3 linked regions of the Phreatobacter oligotrophus genome follow. The protein of the gene in region 1 interacts with the protein of each later gene in a pairwise test. Links are inferred from orthologs where the notes say so. Each region holds a gene or a part of one and is shown in the gene's direction. Other genes may lie near its edges.

Region 1 (7,448 bases):
CGAGAAGAGAGAGCCGCGGAGCCCGAAGCGCCCGGCGACAAGGCCGATCCAGGCGCCGTCGCGCGTCACGACGAAGGCGCCAAGGTCCCGAGGATCGATGGTGCGGGCGGCAAGCGCAAAGGCGGGCGCGAGGAAGACGGGCCCCTCGCCGCTCGCGGCGAGGCGCCGCCAGTCGGCCTGGATCGCGTCCCAGTCCGTCGCCGGAACCCAGTGGAGGGCGACCGCGCCCATGCCGGAGGGGCCGGCTTCCGGCTGCAGCGGCGGCGAGACCGTCGGTGCGAGGCGCGTGTCCAGCATGGTCATGCGGTAGCCGGCCTGGACCAGAACCCGAGGGAGAGGCCGAGCCGCGCCGTGGTGATCCACAGCAGCAGGATCGATTCCAGCGTCAGGGCAGTGGCCGTGGCGATCGCGGCGCCCATCATGCCGAGCGGCGGGATGAGCACGAAGCACAGCACCACCGCGGTGCCGAAGGCCAGCGCGTAGATGAGCGCGCAGGCGGTCTGGTGGCCGGACATTGTCAGCAGCCGCTCCACGGGGCCTACAGCCGCGCGGGCAAGGAGGCCGATGGAGACGACGAACATGGCGGGATAGCCGGCGACGAAGTCGGGCCCGAACATCATCAGGAAGGGCTTGCCCAGCGCCAGGATGACGACGGTGGCGGCGAGCGAGGGGAAGAAGGTCCAGCGGATGGAGGCGCGCAGGAAATCCGCCAGCTTCTCCCGGTCACCGGCGACGTGATACTCGCTGAACCGGTGCGCGGCGGCGGCCGCGACCGCGAAATAGATGAAGGCGACGAGGGCGAGCGTCTTCACCGCCGCCCAGTAGACCGCGACCTCCTCTGGCCCCGCGAGCTGCTTCAGCAGCACCACGTCGGTGTAGGTGAGGGCGAGATAGAAGGTCTCGACGAGGAAGATCGGCAGGCTGGTCCGGAGCCAGGTGAGCGGCTCGATCCGGCTCGGACCGGGCGCGACCTCGCGGCCGAGGCGGCGGTTGAGCAGCAGGAACTGCGCGGCGGCGGCGAGCCAGGTGGCGACGACGGCGCAGGCCATCGCGGCAACCGCATTGGTCGGGAAGCCCGCCACATGGGCGCCCGCCATGGTGGCGAGCAGGATCACCGGGCGGATCAGATAGGGCGGTCCGAGTGCGAGGTCGGTCCAGTTATAGGAGCGGGCGATGCCGTCCTGGATGTCGGTCAGCACGAACATCGGCAGGCAGAGCGCCGCGAGCGCCAGCGGCATGACCATGTCGCCGGAGAGCCAGGCGCCGAACTGCCAGAGGACGGCGAGGCCGATGACGGCGACGGCGGTGGCGATGAGGAAGCCGAGACGGCGGGCCCCGGAAATGAACCCGCGCAGGCCCGCCTCGTCGCCGGTTTCGGCATAGGCCGGCAGGAAGCGCTGGGCGGCCGAGGCGAGGCCGGCATTGGCGAAATGGCCGATCAGCAGCACCCAGACCCAGACCGAGACATAGGTGCCGAACTCCGACCCGCCCATCCAGCGGGCCATGAGCACCTGGCTGACATAGGCGATGCCGGCGGAGAGGACACGGATGACGAAGGCCGCGCCCGCCATGCGCTGGGCCACGGACTGGTCGGATTTGTCGCCGAGGAAGGCCTTGATGCGTCCGGCGACGCCGGCCGGGGACAGCAGCGTTTTGGCGCCGCGCCCCATCTGCGCTTCCTCGGAACCCATCACCGACACGAGGCGGTCTCCCGCGGGGCGCCGGCCCCTGCCGGAGCGTCCACCGCGACGGTGATAGCCTCTGCGCGCTTAAGAAACGGTATGGCTGCCGGAAACGAACAGAAACAGACCGTGGAAACGACGAAGGGCCGGTCGCGGGGACCGGCCCTCCTGGAAATGCCTGTCGATGCGATCAGGGACGCGGCGTGGCCGGCGCGGCGCCCGGGGCCGGGGCCTGGGGCTGCAGCGGGGCGACGAAGCGCTGGACCTGCGCCTCGGACCGCAGGCGCTGGACGAGATCGGCCTGGACGCGACGGGTGAGGAAATCCTCGATCTGGCCGCGCACCTGCTCGAAGCTCGGGATCTCGCGCTGGCGGCGCTCCTCCACCTTGATGATGTGCCAGCCGAACTGGCTCTTCACCGGAGCGGTAGAGAGCTGGCCCGGCTGCATGGCGAAGGCGGCCTCGGCGAATTCCGGCACCATCTGCGCCTTGGTGAAGAAGCCGAGATCGCCGCCGTTGCGCTGGCCGCCCGGGTCCTTGGACTTCTCGCGCGCGATGGTCTCGAAATTGGCGCCGCCGCGGATCTGGGCGATCAGTGCCTTGGCCTCGTCCTCGGTCTCCACAAGGATGTGGCGGGCGCGGACCTCTTCCTCAGGAGTGATGCGGGCACGCTGCTCGTCATAGATCTTGCGCATCTCCGCCTCGGTGACGCGGGTGCGCGTCTCGTCGTTGAGCAACGTCTCGACCAGCAGCTTGTTGCGGTAATAGGTGAGCTTGCGCGCGAAATCCGGGCCGTTCTGGACGTTGCGCTGCTCAGCGGCCTTGGCGGCCAGCGTCAGGTCGATGACGAAGGACAGCAGATAGTCGCGCTTCTGCTCGGGGCTCATCTGCGCCGTCGCCTGGCCGCCAATGTCCTCCTCGGCCGCATCGAGGTCGGCCTGGCGGATCTCGACGCCCTGGACGCGGGCGAGGATGCCATCGGCCGGAGTGGTCAGCGCCGGGGCGGGCGCCGCCGGAGCGGCGGGCGCCGGCGCCTGGGCCAGGGCGGGAGCGGCGAGCGCCAGGGTCATCATGGCGGCGGAGAGGAGAAGGCGGGCTGTCATCGTGAGGTCGGCCTTGTGGGTGGCAGAAGGGTCCGGGGGACGATCCCGGTCATGGGAGCGCCAGCCTGTGGCGCTTTGAAGGTGGCCCTGCGACGGTCGCCCGCATGAGGCGCCGCGCCGGCGCGGGACATGACCCGCCGGTTGTCGCAGCAATGCCCGTTTCGGGCCGAATTGACAACCCTCGGCACCGTCCATATCTGTCCCGAGTTGTCGTGTGCCGCGGTCCGTTCCGTGCGCGCCGACGGCATCCCACCGGGATCCCGGAACGGGGCGCGCTGGCGCCCTCGCCCGCCCTCTCGGGGCCGGACGCTGGAGTGAACCATCGGAACGGTTGGGACGACCAACCGGTTCGACAGGCTCCGCTCACCGCGCCCCAAGCGAAGGACACCTCATGCTCGCCGCGCTCGCCCGCAGGATCTTCGGCAACGGCAACGACCGTCGCGTGAAGGGCTACCGCCCCCGTATCCAGGCGATCGCCGCCCTCGAGCCAGAGCTCGAGAAGCTCTCCGACGAGGCCCTTCGGGCCCGGACCGACGAGTTTCGCGCCCAGATCGCCGCCGGCAAGAGCCTCGACGACCTGCTCGTCCCGGCTTTCGCCACCGTGCGCGAGGCGGCCAAGCGCGTCCTGGGCCAGCGCCATTACGACGTCCAGATGATCGGCGGCATCGTGCTTCACGAGGGCGCCATCGCCGAGATGAAGACCGGCGAGGGCAAGACCCTCGTCGCCACCCTCGCTGTCTATCTCAACGCTCTGGCCGGCAAGGGCGTCCATGTCGTCACCGTCAACGACTATCTCGCCAAGCGCGACGCCGAGTGGATGGGCAAGGTCTATGGCTTCCTTGGCATGACCACCGGCGTCATCGTCCACGGCCTGGACGACCAGCAGCGCCGCGAGGCCTATGCCTGCGACATCACCTACGGCACCAACAACGAGTATGGCTTCGACTACCTGCGCGACAACATGAAGTACTCCGTCGAGGAGATGGTCCAGCGCGGTCACGCCTATGCCATCGTCGACGAGGTCGACTCCATCCTCATCGACGAGGCGCGCACGCCGCTCATCATTTCCGGCCCGCTCGACGACCGCTCGGACTTCTACGCCACCATCGACCGCTTCATCCCGATGCTGGACAAGGGTGACTACGAGGTCGACGAGAAGCAGCGCACCGCGGCCCTCACCGAGACCGGCAACGAGAAGATGGAGCGCGCCCTCGTCGAGGCCGGCTACGTCAAGGGCGACCTCTATGACGTCGAGAACGTCTCGACCGTGCACCACGTCAACCAGGCGCTGAAGGCCCACAAGCTGTTCCAGCGCGACAAGGACTACATCGTCCGCAATGGCGAGGTGGTCATCATCGACGAATTCACCGGCCGCATGATGCCGGGCCGCCGCTACTCGGAAGGCCTGCACCAGGCGCTGGAGGCCAAGGAGCGCGTCCAGGTCCAGCCCGAGAACCAGACGCTCGCCTCCATCACCTTCCAGAACTACTTCCGCATGTACGGCAAGCTCGGCGGCATGACCGGCACGGCGCTGACCGAGGCGGACGAGTTCCTCGACATCTACAAGCTGCAGGTCGTGGAGATCCCGACCAACCGCGGCATCGCCCGCATCGACGAGGACGACGAGGTCTACAAGACCGTCCAGGACAAGTACAACGCCATCATCGTCGAGGTGGAGGCCGCCCGCGCCAAGGGCCAGCCGGTGCTCGTCGGCACCACCTCCATCGAGAAGTCCGAGACGCTGGCCGAGATGCTAAAGGCCGCCGGCTTCAAGCAGGTCGACCTCGAGGACCCGCAGGCCTTCGCCCCGCTCTATGACGGCGACCAGGGCTCGGCCGCCGAGAAGGTCTTCGCCGTCCTCAATGCCCGCTATCACGAGCAGGAGGCCTTCATCGTCTCCCAGGCGGGCGTTCCCGGCGCCATCACCATTGCCACCAACATGGCCGGCCGCGGCACCGACATCCAGCTCGGCGGCAATGCCGACATGCGGATCAAGGTCGAGCTCGCCGACCTGGAGGACGGCCCCGAGAAGGACGCCAAGGCCAAGGCCATCCGCGAGCAGGTGGCTGAGCTGAAGCAGCGCGCGCTTGCCGCCGGCGGCCTCTACATCATCGGCACCGAGCGCCACGAGAGCCGCCGCATCGACAACCAGCTGCGCGGCCGTTCCGGCCGCCAGGGCGACCCCGGCCGCTCCAAGTTCTACCTGTCCCTGCAGGACGACCTGATGCGCATCTTCGGGTCCGACCGCATGGAGGGGATGCTCACCAAGCTGGGCCTCAAGGAGGGCGAGGCCATCGTCCATCCCTGGATCAACCGGGCGCTGGAAAAGGCGCAGCAGAAGGTCGAGGCCCGCAACTTCGACCTGCGCAAGAACGTGCTCAAATACGACGATGTCGCCAACGACCAGCGCAAGGTGATCTTCGAGCAGCGCATCGACCTGATGAGCCAGCAGGACCTCTCCGACATGGTGGAGGACATGCGCCATGGCGTCATCGAGACGCTGGTCCATGCCCATATCCCGCCCGACGCCTATGCCGAGCAGTGGGACACGGCGACGCTGAAGGACGAGATCTACCGCGTCCTCAACCTCGACCTGCCGATCCCCGACTGGGCGAAGGAAGAGGGCATTGCCGACGAGGAGGTGATCGAGCGCATCACCAAGACGGCGGACGAGATGATGGCCTCCAAGGCCGCCCGCTTCGGCCCGGACATCATGCGCCAGATCGAGAAGGCGGTGGTGATGCAGGTGCTCGACCATCTGTGGCGCGAGCACATCGTCCAGCTGGACCACCTGCGCCAGGTCGTCGGCCTGCGCGGCTATGCCCAGCGCGACCCGCTCAACGAGTTCAAGTCCGAGGCCTTCCAGCTCTTCGAGGTGCTGATGGCGCGGCTGCGAGAGATGACGACCCAGCAACTCGCCCTGGTCGAGCTGCAGGAGCCGCCGCCCATGCCGGACCTGCCGCCAATGAGCGCCCATCACATCGACCCGACCACGGGCATCGACGAGTTCGCCCAGCTCGGTGCGGCCTCCGGCGGCACCTTCCAGGCGACTGCGGCCGATGGCGGCGCCGAGCGCAATCCGCGGGACCCCTCCACCTGGGGCAAGGTCGGCCGCAACGACCCCTGCCCCTGCGGTTCGGGCAAGAAGTACAAGCACTGCCACGGGCAGTATGTCTGAGTGTTGCGGGCGCCGTTCGCGGCGCCCGTTCCTGCGGTCGGCTTTCCCGCGGATGACGCGCGGAGCGCCTTGACCGGATGATCGGCGCAGCCTAAAAGGCGCGCTCGCGGGCGGGGCTGTAGCTCAGATGGGAGAGCGCTGCAATCGCACTGCAGAGGTCGGGGGTTCGAATCCCCCTAGCTCCACCAGCCCGCACAATCTCTGACATCCCTGACCTCCGAACGCGCTGCATGGCGCCGGCGACGGATTGTGCCGCCGGCCCTTCGAGCCATGTCAGGCGACCGCCCGATCGGGCAAGCTGGCGGCAGCCTCCGGCACCAGGCTAGGGGCGGCCATCGTGGTGGCCACCGCCTCGACCACAGCGGCCGGACGCCCGAGCAGATAGCCCTGCGCCTCGTCGCAGCCCTCCCGCTGCAGCAGGTCGAGCTGCTGGCAGGTCTCGACGCCCTCCGCGAGGACCGGGATCTCGAGGCTGCGGCCAAGCGCCAGGATGGCGCGGATGATGGCCTTGGCCTGCGGGCTCGTCTCCACCTCGGTCATAAAGGACCGGTCCAGCTTGATCTTGTCGAAGGGGAAGGACCGCAGCGTCTCCAGCGAGGAATAGCCGGTGCCGAAATCATCGATGGCCACGGTGACGCCGAGCGCCTTGAGGGCGCGCAGCATCTCCAGCGCCCGCTCCTTGTCGGCGACGATGGACGACTCGGTGATCTCGAGCTCCAGCCGCTCCGGCACCAGGCCGGTCTCGGCGAGGATGGACCGGACCATCTCCACGAGGTCGCCGTGGCCAAGCTGCAGCGGCGAGAGATTGACGGCGATGCGGTGCGGTACGGTCCACGACGCGGCCTCGCGGCAGGCGGTGCGCAGCACCCATTCGCCCAGCGGCACGATGGCCCCGCAGCTCTCCGCCAGCGGGATGAACTCGGCCGGCGAGATCGCCCCGCGCTCCGGATGCGTCCAGCGCAGCAGCACCTCGTAGCCCGTCACCTCCCCGGTCGCGACGGCCTTCTGCACCTGGTAGTGCAGGCGGAAGCCCTCGCTCGCCAGGGCCTGCCACAGCTCCTTGGTCAGGGCGCGGCGCTCGCGCACCTGCTCGTCCATGCGCGCCTCATAGAAGGCGACGGTCTGGCCGATCGTCGCCTTGGCGCGATACATGGCGAGGTCGGCATTGTTGACGAGCTGGTCGCCGGTGGCGCCGTCCTCCGGATGGAGGGCGATGCCGATGCTGGCCCCGGGCGTGATCTCCGCCTCGTCGACGGAGAGGGGGGCCGTCAGCGCCTCCTCCAGCCGCTGCAGGAAGTCGTTCAGCTCTTCCGGATCCTGGAAGCGCTTGACCGCGGCAAACTCGTCCCCGCCGAAGCGGGCCACCATCTCACGCTCGCCGAGGGCGGCCGAGAGCCTGCCGGCGAGGATGCGCAGCACCTCGTCGCCGACGGCATGGCCGCGCTGGTCGTTTATCTCCTTGAACCGGTCGAGGTCGATGCCGAGG
Region 2 (6,831 bases), on another replicon or contig:
GTCTCGCGCAGGCGGGCGACCTCCTCGGCGATCTGCGCTTCCGGCACCTGCATGAAGCCGATCTGGTCCTGGGGCGACAGCGTCACCACCACGAGCTTGCGGTATTCGGGGGCGCGGAAGAGCTGCTTGTTGGCGTCGAAATAGGACTGGAGCGCCGCCGCGTCCGGGGCCGGCACGTCGCCGGCCTCGCGCGCGCCGATGACGACGAACTGCGCCTGGCGCGTCTCGTTCTGGTAGCGCGTCATCGCGTCGATGAGGATCTGCGGCGAGGTCATCTTGTCGGAGACGGCGCCGGCGATCTGCTGGCGCAGGGCGACGCGGCGCTCGGCGTCGACATAGGTCTGCTCGGTGAAGCCGCTCTGGCGCAGCGCCTCGGCGAAGGCGTTGCGGTCGAACTGGCCGGTCGGGCCGCGGAAGGCGGGGGTGGTGACGATGCGGTTGCGGATCGTGTCGTCGTCGATGCCGAGGCCGAGCTGGCGGCCGCGCTCGTCGAGGGTCGCCTCGGTGACGAGCTGGTTGAGCACGCGCTGGTCGATGCCGAACTGGCGCGCCTGGTCTGGCGTGATGCCGCGGCCGATCATGCGGCCGAGATTCTGCACCTCGCGATTGTAGGCGGTCTGGAAGGTCTGGACCGAGATCTGCGTGCCGCCGACGCTCGCGACCGTCGTCTGCGTGCCCCCGCGGAAGATGTCGCCGATGCCCCAGACGGCGAAGGACAGCACGAGGACGCCCATCAGCACGATGAGGACGATGCGAAGGATACCCTTCTCGAAGGCGGTGCGAAGGCCGGTCAGCATGCCGGGCGGATCTCCAACGGGCGGCGCGGTGCCGCGAGGGGCCTAAAAAAGTCGGCGGAGCATAGTGATGGCGCACCTGCCCGGCAAGCATGGCTGGTGGCACGCGCGTAGCGGTTCTGCTAGGGGGCGGGCCGAACCATCTTGGCCCCACGCAAGGAGATTTCCATGGCCCTGCGCCCGCTCGTCGCCGGCAACTGGAAGATGAACGGCACCCGCTCCGCCCTGAAGGAGCTGGTCGCGATGGGGGAGGGCTATGACGCCGCCCTCCGGGCCAAGGTCGACCTGATGATCTGCCCGCCCGCGCCGCTGCTGTTCACCGCCGCCGCCGCGGCCCTCGGCAGCCGCATCGCCATCGGCGGGCAGGATTGCCATACCGCCGCCTCCGGCGCCTATACGGGCGAAATTTCCGCCGAGATGCTGGCGGATGCCGGCGCGACCGCCGTCATCCTCGGCCATTCCGAGCGCCGGCAATATTTCCGCGAGACAGATGCGCTCGTCGCCGAGAAGGCCGCCGCCGCGCATCGCGCCGGGCTCGTCGCCATCATCTGCGTCGGCGAGACTCAGGCCGAGCGCGAGGCCGGCAAGACCCTCGCCGTGGTCGGCCGGCAGGTCGCCCGCTCGATTCCCGAGGGCGCGACGCCCGAGACCGTGGTCGTCGCCTATGAGCCGGTCTGGGCCATCGGCACGGGCCTGACGCCGACCACCGCCGATGTGGCGGAGGTCCATGCCCTCATCCGCAGGAAGCTCGTCTCCCGCCATGGCAAGCAGGCCGCCGGCATCCGCATTCTCTATGGCGGCTCGGTGAAGCCCTCGAACGCCAAGGAGCTGATGAGCGTGCCGAACGTCGACGGCGCACTGGTCGGCGGCGCGAGCCTCAAGGCGGCGGACTTCCTCGCCATCGCCGCGGCCTACAAGTGAGGGATATCGCATGAGTGAGGCCGGCGGCGATCGGCGGTTCAGGATCCTGCTCTGGATCGTTGCCGTCGGCTTCTTCATGCAGACGCTCGACTCGACCATCGTCAACACGGCGCTGCCGTCCATGGCGAAGGCGCTGGGCGAGAGCCCCCTGAGCATGCACTCCGTGGTGATCGCCTATTCGCTCACCATGGCCATGCTGATCCCGGCCTCGGGCTGGCTCGCCGACCGCTTCGGCACGCGGCAGGTGTTCCTCGCCGCCATCGTGCTCTTCACCGCCGGCTCGGTCGCCTGCGCCTTCTCCACCACGCTGTCGCAGCTCATCGTCTCCCGCATCGTCCAGGGGGCGGGCGGTGCCATGCTGCTGCCCGTCGGCCGGCTGGTGGTGCTGAAGAGCGTGTCGCGCGACCAGTTCCTACCCGCCATGAGCTTCGTCGCCATCCCCGGCCTCATCGGCCCGCTGATCGGCCCGACGCTGGGTGGCTGGCTGGTCCAGGCGGCCTCCTGGCACTGGATCTTCCTCATCAACCTCCCTGTCGGAATCGCCGGGGTGATCGCCACCCTGATGTTCCTGCCCGACAGCCGCGACCCCGCCATCGGCCGCTTTGACATGGTCGGCTATCTCATGCTCTCGGTCGGCATGGTGGCACTGTCCTTCTCGCTCGACGGGGTGACCGATCTCGGCTTCGAGCGGGCGACGGTGCTGGTCCTCCTCCTCGTCGCCTTTGCGCTCATCACCGGATACGGGCTGCATGCGCGCCGCCATCCCGCGCCGCTCTTTCCCCTGTCGCTGTTCCAGATCCACACCTACACGGTCGGGCTGCTCGGCAATCTCTTCGCCCGCATCGGCTCGGGCGCCATGCCCTTCCTCATCCCGCTGCTGCTGCAGGTCGGCCTTGGCCGCACCCCCGCCGAGGCCGGCATGATGATGCTGCCGGTCGCCGCCATGGCGATGACGGCAAAGCGCGTGGTGACGCGGCTCATCACCCGCTACGGCTACCGCCGCTTCCTGGTCACCAACACGCTGGTCCTCGGCGCGCTGCAGGCCACCTTCGCCGCGACGCCGAGCCTGCCGCTGCCGGCCATGCTGCTGCTGCTCGGCTGCTACGGCGCCGTCAATTCCTTCCAGTTCACCGCCATGAACACCGTCACCCTACGCGACCTCGACCGGGCAGGGGCGGGGAGCGGCAACAGCCTGTTCTCGATGGTGCAGATGCTCTCCATGAGCCTTGGCGTGACGGTCGCCGGCGCGCTGCTTGGCGCCTATACCGCGCATTTCGGGCCGATCGTTCCCGCCGGCGCGCTCACCGCCTTCCGGGCCACCTTCCTCACCATCGGCCTCATCACCTGCCTCTCGGCGACGATCTTCTGGCAGCTCGGACCGGGCGTCATGGCGGGCGCCCCGCATCCCGACGACGACGAGGCTGGCTGACGCGCCGTCGCACCCCCATATGCTGCGGCGGGGCGCGGGGTAGGCAAGGCCCGCCCGATCGTGTAGAGACCCCCATTCTTTCGAGCCAGGGACCGTTCCGCGGCCATGCAGTCCGTCATCCTCGTCATTCATCTGATGATCGTGCTTGCGCTGATCGTCGTGGTCCTGCTCCAGCGATCGGAGGGCGGCGGCCTCGGGATGGGCGGCGGCGGCAACTTCATGTCGTCGCGCGGCACGGCCAACGTGCTGACGCGCGCCACGGCCATCCTCGCCGCGGCCTTCTTCTTCACCTCCATCGTGCTGGCCCTGCTGGCGACGCAGGCCCGCGGGCCCCGCTCGCTGCTCGATCGCCCGGCGACCTCGGCCCCGGCCGCTCCTGCGGTTCCCGCAGCCCCGGCCTCGCCGGCCGCTCCCTCCGTGCCGCAGTCCGGCGGCCAGGGTGGCACCGGCATGCTCGAGGGCCTTCGCGGCCTGTCGCAGCCGCCCGCGGCTCCCGCCTCGCCGGCCGCTCCCGCCCCGCGCCCCTGAGCGATCAGAAAACCGGGGACGACTTTTCCGTCAGGGGTCGAGGTCCTTGCCAAGGCGGCGGGACCCCTCCAATCACGGGCATCCAGGAGGGCCGGGCGACCGGCCCTCGTCTTTTTGTGGGGACAGTGTCCGGGCGCCGCGGACCTCGCTACCCGAATCGCCCGGCGCGCCTTAAGGAAGGGGTCCCATGACGCGGTACATCTTCATCACCGGCGGCGTGGTCTCGTCCCTCGGCAAGGGCCTGGCTTCTGCCGCCCTCGGAGCGCTCCTGCAGGCGCGCGGCTACACGGTCCGCCTGCGCAAGCTCGATCCCTATCTCAACGTCGATCCGGGCACGATGAGCCCGACCCAGCACGGCGAGGTTTTCGTCACCGACGACGGCGCCGAGACCGACCTCGACCTCGGCCATTACGAGCGCTTCACCGGCAGGCCCTGCTCGCGCGCCGACAACATCACGACCGGGCGCATCTATCTCGACATCATCACCAAGGAGCGGCGCGGCGACTATCTCGGCGCGACGATCCAGGTCATCCCCCACGTCACCGACGCCATCAAGGACTTCGTCCGCACCGGCAACGAGGGATACGACTTCGTCCTGGTCGAGATCGGCGGCACGGTCGGCGACATCGAGGGCCTGCCCTTCTTCGAGGCCATCCGCCAGCTCGGCAACGAACTGCCGAAGGGCGACAGCATCTTCGTCCACCTGACGCTGCTGCCCTACATCGCCTCGGCGGGGGAACTGAAGACCAAGCCGACGCAGCACTCGGTGCAGGAGCTGCGCTCCATCGGCATCGCGCCGGACATCCTGCTCTGCCGCTGCGACCGGCCGATCCCCGAAGGCGAGCGCAAGAAGCTCGCGCTGTTCTGCAACGTGCGCCCCTCCGCCGTGGTCGAGGCGCGCGATGCCGGTTCCATCTACGACGTTCCCATGGCCTATCACCAGGCCGGGCTCGACGATGAGGTGCTGCGCGCCTTCGGCATCGAGGCGAAGGGCGAGCCCGACATGCGCCGCTGGGCGGATGTCTCCTCCCGCGTCCACAACCCCGAGGGCGAGGTCAACATCGCCATTGTCGGCAAGTACACGGGCCTGAAGGACGCCTACAAGTCGCTGATCGAGGCGCTGGCCCATGGCGGCATGGCCAACAAGGTCAAGGTCAATCTCGAATGGATCGAGAGCGAGGTCTTCGAGCACGAGGATCCTTCGCCCTATCTCCAGGACGTCCACGGCATCCTCGTGCCCGGCGGCTTCGGCCAGCGCGGTGCGGAGGGCAAGATCCGCGCGGCGCGCTTCGCCCGCGAGCGCAAGGTGCCCTATTTCGGCATCTGCTTCGGCATGCAGATGGCGGTGATCGAGGCGGCGCGGAACCTCGCCGGCGTCCCCAATGCCAATTCGACGGAATTCGGCCCGACGCCCGAGCCGGTGGTGGGCCTCCTCACCGAATGGCTGAAGGGCAACGAGCTGCAGAAGCGCACGGCGGCGAGCGATCTCGGCGGCACGATGCGGCTTGGCGCCTATACCGCCCATCTGAAGCCGGATTCGAAGATCGCCTCGATCTACCGCTCCGACATCATCTCCGAGCGCCACCGCCACCGCTACGAGGTCAATCTCGACTACCGCAAGCGGCTCGAGGACAAGGGCCTGGTCTTTACCGGCCTGTCGCCGGACGGCGTCCTGCCCGAGACGATCGAATATCCCGACCATCCCTGGTTCATCGGTGTGCAGTATCACCCCGAGCTGAAGAGCCGGCCCTTCGAGCCGCATCCGCTGTTCCGCTCCTTCATCGAGGCGGCCAAGGCGCAGTCGCGGCTGGTGTGATGCGGCTGGTCGCGGTAGCCGGGACCCTGGTCTTCGCGGCCGCTGCCGGGCTCATCGGCTGGGTGGTGCTCACCGGCGGCGAATGCGCCGGGGCGACCGTCCATCGCAGCGTTGACGCCTGTATCGCCGCCGGCCTGCCGCGGCAGCGTTGCGCCTCGCTCCTCGCCGAGGCCGATCGCCAATTGTTACAATCCGGACCGGTCTTCGACATGCGCGAGCAATGCGAGGACCGCTATGGTTCCTGCCAACGGGCGGCAGGCGCCACGGGATTCGTGCCGCGCGCCACGGGCTTTTGCCTGAAGGCCGGCCCGCCGGAGCGTCTGGTGCCGGTCTTCGGCCGCTAGCGCCGATGTCTCGAGGGGAGGGGACGCGTGTCGATGAGCATCGCCGACTATCTGTCCGGCTTCCCCGCCTTCATCGCGCATTTCGTCCTCGCGATCGGCTATCTCGTCGCCTACATCGCCATCTACACCGCCGTCACGCGCCATGATGAGCTGAAGCTCATCCGCGCCGGCAACATCGCCGCCGCCATCGCGCTGGGGGGCAGCATCCTCGGCTTCGCCCAGCCGCTGGCGAGCTCGGTCGAGCATTCGCTCTCCATCGTCGACAATGCGCTCTGGGCGATGGTGTCGCTGGTCATCCAGATCGCCGTCTACCTGCTCATCAAGCTGGTCTTCCCCAACCTCAACGACCGCATCAGCAATGGCGAGGTCGGTCCCGCCATTATCTTCGCCGCGCTGAGCATCGCCGCCGGCCAGATCGCCGCGGCGGCCATGTCGACCTGAGGCGCGCCATGAGCGAGGACGACACCTCCACCCGCAAGCGCTCGGTCCTGCTGACGCCGGTCGGCATCGGCACCATGGCGCTCCTCGGCACCGGCACCTTTGCCGCCACCAACGGCTTCGGCCTCGCCAACCGGCCCTGCACCACGCAGCATGTCGCGACCAGCGTGGCCCAGTGCCAGGCGCTGGCGCCGGGCGCCAATTGCATCGCCGCCTTTGCCGGCGGGGCGAGCGTCGTCGGCCTCAGCCGCGTCAACGAGACCAGCAGCTGGCGCATCCAGCCGCTGCGCGAGATGACCGGCGGCGGCTACCAGGTGATGGGCGGCCTGCCGTTCCAGCCCAATGCATGCCCTGCGCGCTCGTCGTCCTCGTCGTCCTCGTCGCGATCGGGCTTCTACTGGGGCGGCGGTTCATCCTCCTCGACGCCAAGTTCGACGGCATCGCAGACCTCGGTGTCGCGCGGCGGTTTCGGCACGACCGCCAGCAGCATGTCGAGCCGGGGGAGCTGACGATGCGCCGCGTCGCCATGCAGGAGCGCCCGCACTGGCGCGACCTCGCCAC
Region 3 (6,797 bases), on another replicon or contig:
GTGGCGATGACCTCGGCGCCGAGCGCCTTGCCCCAGCGCACGAGGATCTGGCCGACGCCGCCCGCCGCGGAATGGACGAGGATCAGGTCGCCCGGCCCGACGCGATGCGTCTTGCGCAGGAGGTACTGCGCGGTCAGGCCCTTGAAGATGAGGCTCGCCGCCACCTCGTCCGACACGCTGTCGGGAAGCTTCACCAGCCGCTCGGCCGGCACGACGCGGCGGTCGGCATAGGCACCGATGCCCGCATTGATATAGGCGACCCGGTCACCCGGCTTCAGGGTGGTGACGCCGGGCCCGACCGCCTCGACGACGCCGGCCGCCTCGTGGCCAAGGCCGGTCGGGGTGGGCAGCGGATAGATGCCGCGGCGCTGGTAGACGTCGATGAAGTTGAAGCCGATGGCGGTCTGGCGGATCTGCACCTCGCCGGCGCCGGGCGCTGCGAGCTCCAGCGTCTCGATGCCCATGACCTCCGGCTCGCCGAAACCGTGCAGCCGAACCGCGCGCGCCTGTGCCATGGCCTGTCTCTCCCTCAACCAATCCCGCCTCTGTCGGGCGGCGCACCGTCATGCCATGGACCCGTCGCGCCGCCAATCGGCGGGAGGGCGGTCTTGCCATCATGACCCCGAGCGCGGACAAAGGCGCCGGAGGATGCCCATGAGCCAGAACCGTTCCGTCGAGATCATCGAGGTCGCTCCGCGCGACGGCCTGCAGAACGAGAAGGTGATGGTCTCCGCCGCCGACAAGATCGCGCTGGTGGAGCGCTCGGTCGCCGCCGGCTTCCGCCATGTCGAGGCCGTGTCCTTCGCCAATCCGAAGCGGGTGCCGCAGATGGCCGACGCGGAAGCGGTGATGGAAGGCCTGGTCGGCCGCCATCCCGGCCTCAACCTCATCGGTCTCGCGCTCAATGCCCGCGGCGCCGAGCGGGCGGTCGCGGCGCGCTGCACCCAGATCAACTACGTCGTCGTGGCCTCGGAGACCTTCGCCAACCGCAACCAGAATGCCTCCGTCGCCGACCTCGTCGCGGGGACGAAGGAGGTCGCGGCCATCGCCCGGGCGGCGGGCCTGCCCATGTCCGTCTCCATCGCCACCGCCTTCGGCTGCCCCTTCGACGGCGAGGTGCCGGTGGAGCGGGTCATGGCCATCGTCGAGACGCTGCTCGCCAGCGATCCCTTCGACATCGGCTTTGCGGACACGATCGGCTGTGCGGTGCCGCCGCAGGTCACCGAGATGCTGGCCCGCGCGCAGGCCCTGTCGCGGACGGTGAAGTGGCGCTGCCATTTCCACGACACCCGCAACACCGGCGTCGCCAATGCCATCGCCGCGGTCATGGCCGGCGTCGATTTCCTCGACGCCTCCACCGGCGGCGTCGGCGGCTGCCCCTTCGCGCCCGCCGCCACCGGCAATGTCGCAACCGAGGACCTGCTCTACACCTTCGACCGGATGGGCATCGCCACGGGGCTCGATATCGCCACGGTGATCGACACCGCGCGCTGGCTCTCCGGCGTCCTCGGCAAGCCCGTTCCCTCGGCGCTGCTCCGCGCCGGCCTGTTCCCGGCCAGGGCGGCCTGACCCATGGACCCGATCAGCCTCGACGACCTCAGGGCCGCGGAGCAGCTGGTGCGGCGCGCCATGCCGCCGACCCCGGCCTTCGCCTGGCCGCTGCTCGCCGAGCGCTTCGGTCTCGACGTGGTGGTCAAGCACGAGAACCACACGCCCACCGGCGCCTTCAAGGTGCGCGGCGGCCTCGTCTACATGGACAGGCTGGTGCGGGAACGGCCGGAGGTGCGCGGCATCGTCTCGGCGACCCGCGGCAATCACGGTCAGAGCCTTGCCTTCGCCGCCCGCAAGGCGGGGCTCGAGGCGGTCATCGTCGTGCCCCATGGCAATTCGGTCGAGAAGAACGCCGCCATGCGGGCCTTTGGCGCGACGTTGGTCGAGCACGGGCGGGACTTCGACGAGGCCCGCGACCATGCCGTGGCGCTGGCCAGGGAGCGGGGCTACGAGTTCGCCGCCTCGTTCCAGCGGGACCTCGTGCTGGGGGTTGCGACCTATGCGCTGGAGCTCTTCACCGACCATCCCGATCTCGACGTCGTCTATGTGCCGATCGGCCTCGGCTCCGGCATCTGCGGCGTCATCACCGCGCGCGATCTCCTCGGCCTGAAGACGGAGGTCGTGGCGGTGGTGGCCGAGAACGCGCCGGCCTATGCGCGCTCCCTCGCGGCCGGCCATGTCGTCGAGACCAACACCGCCGCCAGCTTCGCCGACGGGATGGCGGTGCGCATCCCCAATGCCGAGGCGCTCGCCATGATCGCCGCGGGCGCGGCGCGATGCGTCACCGTGGACGAGGATGCGATCGCTAGCGCCATGCGGATCTACTGGACCGACACCCACAACGCGGCGGAGGGGGCGGGAGCGGCCGCCCTCGCGGCGCTCGGACGCGAGGCTCAGGCCTTGAAGGGCCGCAAGGCCGGCGTCATCCTGTCGGGCCAGAATGTCGACCTCGCCATCATGGCCGAGGTCATGGCGGGCCGGACGCCGCAGGCCGCCTGAAAAAGGGGGCGCGACGGGTTGTCGTCTTGCGGCCGGAACGCGCCGCTCCCACCTCACAGGCGCGGAGGTCTCCGATGGTTCAACTGCGCTGGCTCGTTCTCGGCCTCATCGCGCTGCCTTTCCTGGAGTTTGCCACCTTCTTCTGGGTGGCGGGCCAGATCGGCTTCTTCGGCGCCTTCTTCGGCGTCCTGCTCACCTCCTTTCTCGGCATCATGCTGCTGAAGGGCGGGGCGAAGCTGCTGTTCTCGCAGGTCATGCGCTCCGGCGGCATCGTGCTCGTCTCTGGCGATGCGGCGCGCTCGGGGATGCTGACGGCCTTTGCCGGGCTGCTCCTCGCCATTCCCGGCTTCGTCACCGACATCATCGCGCTGGTGCTGCTCATCCCGGCGATCGGCGGGCTCCTGTCGGGCCGTGCGCTGACGCCGGCCCAGCGACCGACGCCGCCCGGCGTCGTCGATCTCGAACCGGCCGACTGGCGCGAGGAACGTCGCCCACCGCCCACCGATCCGCGCCTCAATCCGCCCGGGCCCGGCTAAGCTCCGCCTTGCCCGCCGGGGCCCGCGCGTGGTAGCGAGCCCGCCACGCACCGACGCAAACCCGATGCCGCACGACCAGCGGCGCCAGCGGAGAACTCCATGACCACCAACGGTGAACCCGCCCTCGAGGCGGCCCCGCAGCTCAACGTGCTGGCGCAGTATGTCCGCGACCTGTCGTTCGAGAACCGCAACGCCCCGCGCTCCCTGATGCCGCAGAGCGAGCAGCCGGCGATCAACATCCAGATCAACGTCAACGCCAATCCGATGAGCGAGCAGGAGTTCCAGGTGGAGCTCACCATCGAGGGCGACGCCAAGACCAAGGAGCTGACGCTCTTCAAGTTCGAGCTCATCTTCGGCGGCATCTTCCGCATCGCCAACGTGCCGGAAGAGGCGATCCACCCGATCGTCCTCATCGAGTGCCCGCGCCTGCTGTTCCCCTTCGCCCGCCAGATCATCGCCAACGCCACGCGCGACGGCGGCTTCCCGCCGCTCTATCTCGACCCGGTGGATTTCGCGGCGCTCTACCGCCAGCGTCTCGCCGAGCAGGGCGGCATGCCGGGCGCCCAGCCCCTCACCCAGTGAGCGGGTCAGTCCTGTCCTTCGAACAAGCCGGGCTTCGCGCCCGGCTTTTTCATTGAGCCCGCCGCGATGACCGTCATCCTCGACCGCGCCGCCTTCATCCGCACGCATACCCGGCTCATGGCCGTGCCCCATGCGCCGGAGATCGTGCTGCACCTCGCCGACGAGGCGACGGCGCTGTGGCAGAAGACCGAGGACGAGCTCGGCGAGATCGGGCTGCCGCCACCCTTCTGGGCCTTCGCCTGGGCCGGCGGTCAGGCGCTCGCCCGCTATGTGCTCGACCATCCCGAGACGGTGGCGGGCCGGCGCGTGCTGGATGTCGCCACCGGGTCCGGCCTCGTCGCCATCGCCGCGGCGAAGGCGGGCGCGGCCGCGGTCACCGCCATCGACATCGACGCCTTCTGCGAGGTGGCGGTCGGGCTCAATGCCGCGGCGAACGGCGTCGCTATCACCGCCATGACCGGCGATGCGATCGGGCGCGATGAGGGCTTCGACGTCATCCTCGCCGGTGACGTCTGCTACGAGCGGTCGATGACCGCAACGATGATGGCCTGGCTCCAGCCGCTGGCGAAAGCCGGCCGCACGGTGCTCATCGGCGATCCCGGCCGCACCTACCTGCCGCGGGACCATCTCGAGAAGCGCGCCGAGTACATGGTGCCGGTGACGCGCGAGCTCGAGGATCTCGAGATCAAGAAGACCGCGGTCTGGGCGCTCGCCGGCGCTTAGCCGGCTGCTCGCAATTGTGTGATCGCGCCACGGAAAAGTTCGGGGATGCGCCACACTGTCGCCGTGACCATTTTGTTCCCTGCGGACGTATCGCAAAGCAGTCGCAGAGGGAGGTCGCAATGACGTTGACGGCAGACATTCGCCCCACCGCATTCAAGGCGCGCCCCTTCAAGGTCGTGTTCCGCCGCCATGACGAGGTGGTCGCCGAATGGCCGGTCGCCTCGCGCAAGGCCGGCGAGGAGCGCATCGCCGAGACGCTGGGCGCCGTCGCCTGCGCCAAGGCGCCGAAGGGCACGGCCTGCCACGCCGGCTGAGCCGGCGGCATTGACGTGATGCACGGGCGGGTGGAAGACAGGCGTCTCCACCGCCCGGGGTTCTCATCGTGACAGAATCGACCACCGCGCCGGGCCCAGCCCCGGCCGAGACTGGCCTGCGGTCGCGCCTTGCCGCCCTGTGGCAGGACGGGATCATGCGGCCCGTCCGCGCGGTGCGGGCGGCGTACGTGCCGCTGCTCATGGTCTATTTCGCCTATGGGGCGCTCGGCATCATCGACGTGTCGCGGGACATGTGGGTGAAGGAGAGCCTGTCGCTCTCGCCGGCCGAGCTTGCGGGCGTCGCGGTCTGGCTGAGCCTGCCCTGGACCATCAAGATGGTTTTCGGCCAGCTGGTCGACGGCGTCGCCATCTTCGGCTCGCGGCGACGCGCCTATGTGCTGATCGGCGCGGGATTCACCGGAACGGGCCTCATCATCCTGGCAGGGGCTGCCGGCGGCTGGTTCAGGCTCCTGCCCGCCGATGACGCCTATGTGCTCGGCGCCGTTGCGATCGTGCTGGGGGCGGTCATCCAGGATGTCGTCGCCGATGCCATGTCCTCCGAGGTCGTCGATCGTGTCGACGAGAGCGGCCAGCCGCGGCCCGATGCCGACATCCGCACCGACCTCGCGATGGTGCAGGTGCTCGGCCGTCTCGCGCTCGGCATCGGCATCCTGTCCGTGGCCGGGCTCTCGGGCTGGCTGGCGCATCATTTCAGCCGCGAGCATGTCTTCCTCTTCGGCCTCGCCATTCCGCTCATCTCCATCACCGGGGTGATGTTCGCCCGCGGCGAGACCGGGGAGGGCCAGCCGCTCGACTGGCGCATCCTCGGCGGAGGCCTGGCCTTCGGCACCTTCGTCGTCGGCACGGCGCTTCTGCGCGTGCCCTTCGCGCAGGAGCTGGTCTTCGTCGTCTCGATGGCGGTGGTGCTGACCATGCTGCACATGGTCACCCGCGACGTGGAGCCGAAGACCCGTCAGGCGATCATCTTCGCCTCGATCATCATCTTCGCCTTCCGTGCGACACCCGGCGTCGGCGACGGCTATTTCTGGTGGACCCTCGACGTCCTCAAGTTCGACGAGGCCTTCTACGGCATCCTGCGCCAGACCTCGGCCATCATCGCCATCGGCGCCATGTGGCTGTTCTCCCGCCAGCTCACCGAATATTCCGTCACGACGGTGCTGTTCTGGATCGCCGTGGCCGGCACGATCCTGTCGCTGCCGAATATCGGCCTGTTCTACGGCCTCGCCAACTGGACCGAGGCGACCTTCGGCTTCGGGGCCCGCACCATCGCCGTGGTGGACGCGGCGACGACCTCGCCCTTCGCCGATCTCGCGATGATCCCGATGCTGACGCTCATCGCCTATTATGCGCCCGACGGGCAGCGGGCCACGTGGTTCGCGCTGATGGCCTCGCTGATGAACCTCGCGCTCGTCGCAGGCCAGCTTCAGACCAAGTATCTGAACCACATCTTCACGGTGAACCGCGGCCATTACGGCGAGTTGGGTGATCTCCTCATCACCGCGACGGTCATCGGCTTCGTCGTGCCCGTCGCGGTGATCCTGCTGCTGCGCAAGCGCGTCTGAGGTCAGGCGGCGCGGCGGTAGTCGGCCTCCATGAAGACGTGCCAGGAGCCGTCGGGCTGCCGCACCTGCGAGCGGAAGCGATAGTGGTCGTCGGTGATCACCTCGACGATGTCCTGATAGGTGGCGATGGTGCCATCGCCCGAGAAGGACGGGCCGTCGGCCTGCAGGGTGAGGATGCGGCCCGAGGCGTCGACAGCGCCCTCGTAGACCCAGAGGTTCGGCATCATCGAACCGATCCATGAGCCGACATAGCGCTTGCGTGCCGGGTCATAGCCGATGGTGAGCAGCATCTTCGCCTCGCCCCCTCCCGGCATCTCGCCGGTGCCGTCGCCGAGGATCCAGAAGCCGCCGAGCGAGGTGAAGGTCTGGCGGCCCTTGAGCTTCTGGACCGGCTGGTCCGGGTCCGGCTGGCATTCGTGCTCATAGGTCCAGGTGCCGAGAAAGCGGTCGAGCCAGCGATGCTCGCCTTGCGGTTCTCCGAACATGGTCGTTCCTCCTGTTGGTCTTGG

What was found.
Region 2: the proteins of secA (region 1) and secG interact in binary tests that used the Escherichia coli proteins (3 or more experiments, as listed by UniProt). The link is inferred for Phreatobacter oligotrophus from one-to-one orthologs.
Region 3: the proteins of secA (region 1) and secB interact in binary tests that used the Escherichia coli proteins (3 or more experiments, as listed by UniProt). The link is inferred for Phreatobacter oligotrophus from one-to-one orthologs.

The regions. Positions count from the first base shown.
Region 1 is NZ_PZZL01000007.1:38,204-45,651, forward strand. The notes cover bases 2,804-6,162. They hold secA (preprotein translocase subunit SecA), read left to right. Parts: upstream 2,804-3,175; coding sequence 3,176-5,962; downstream 5,963-6,162. Outside these bases: C8P69_RS15870 (GNAT family N-acetyltransferase), read right to left, coding at 1-303; C8P69_RS15875 (lipopolysaccharide biosynthesis protein), read right to left, coding at 300-1,691; C8P69_RS15880 (peptidylprolyl isomerase), read right to left, coding at 1,873-2,784; C8P69_RS15895 (bifunctional diguanylate cyclase/phosphodiesterase), read right to left, coding at 6,236-7,448. UniProt on the Escherichia coli protein: Required for protein export, interacts with the SecYEG preprotein conducting channel.
Region 2 is NZ_PZZL01000004.1:402,702-409,532, reverse strand. The notes cover bases 2,219-4,960. They hold secG (preprotein translocase subunit SecG), read left to right. Parts: upstream 2,219-3,249; coding sequence 3,250-3,672; downstream 3,673-4,960. Other genes in these bases: C8P69_RS11705 (CTP synthase), read left to right, coding at 3,860-4,960; mdtD (multidrug transporter subunit MdtD), read left to right, coding at 2,219-3,144. Also shown: C8P69_RS11725 (peptidylprolyl isomerase), read right to left, coding at 1-797; tpiA (triose-phosphate isomerase), read left to right, coding at 963-1,715; more of mdtD, read left to right, coding at 1,726-2,218; more of C8P69_RS11705, read left to right, coding at 4,961-5,488; C8P69_RS11700 (DUF1190 domain-containing protein), read left to right, coding at 5,488-5,832; C8P69_RS11695 (DUF350 domain-containing protein), read left to right, coding at 5,866-6,273; C8P69_RS11690 (hypothetical protein), read left to right, coding at 6,282-6,779; C8P69_RS11685 (glutathionylspermidine synthase family protein), read left to right, coding at 6,782-6,831. UniProt on the Escherichia coli protein: Subunit of the protein translocation channel SecYEG. Overexpression of some hybrid proteins has been thought to jam the protein secretion apparatus resulting in cell death; while this may be true it also results in FtsH-mediated degradation of SecY.
Region 3 is NZ_PZZL01000003.1:76,177-82,973, reverse strand. Bases 2,219-4,926 are described here. They hold secB (protein-export chaperone SecB), read left to right. Parts: upstream 2,219-3,185; coding sequence 3,186-3,668; downstream 3,669-4,926. Other genes in these bases: C8P69_RS07535 (MFS transporter), read left to right, coding at 4,774-4,926; C8P69_RS07540 (hypothetical protein), read left to right, coding at 4,511-4,705; C8P69_RS07545 (class I SAM-dependent methyltransferase), read left to right, coding at 3,735-4,391; C8P69_RS07555 (FxsA family protein), read left to right, coding at 2,625-3,086; C8P69_RS07560 (threonine dehydratase), read left to right, coding at 2,219-2,550. Outside these bases: C8P69_RS07570 (quinone oxidoreductase family protein), read right to left, coding at 1-515; C8P69_RS07565 (hydroxymethylglutaryl-CoA lyase), read left to right, coding at 655-1,569; more of C8P69_RS07560, read left to right, coding at 1,573-2,218; more of C8P69_RS07535, read left to right, coding at 4,927-6,288; C8P69_RS07530 (DUF1579 domain-containing protein), read right to left, coding at 6,291-6,773. UniProt on the Escherichia coli protein: One of the proteins required for the normal export of some preproteins out of the cell cytoplasm. It is a molecular chaperone that binds to a subset of precursor proteins, maintaining them in a translocation-competent state.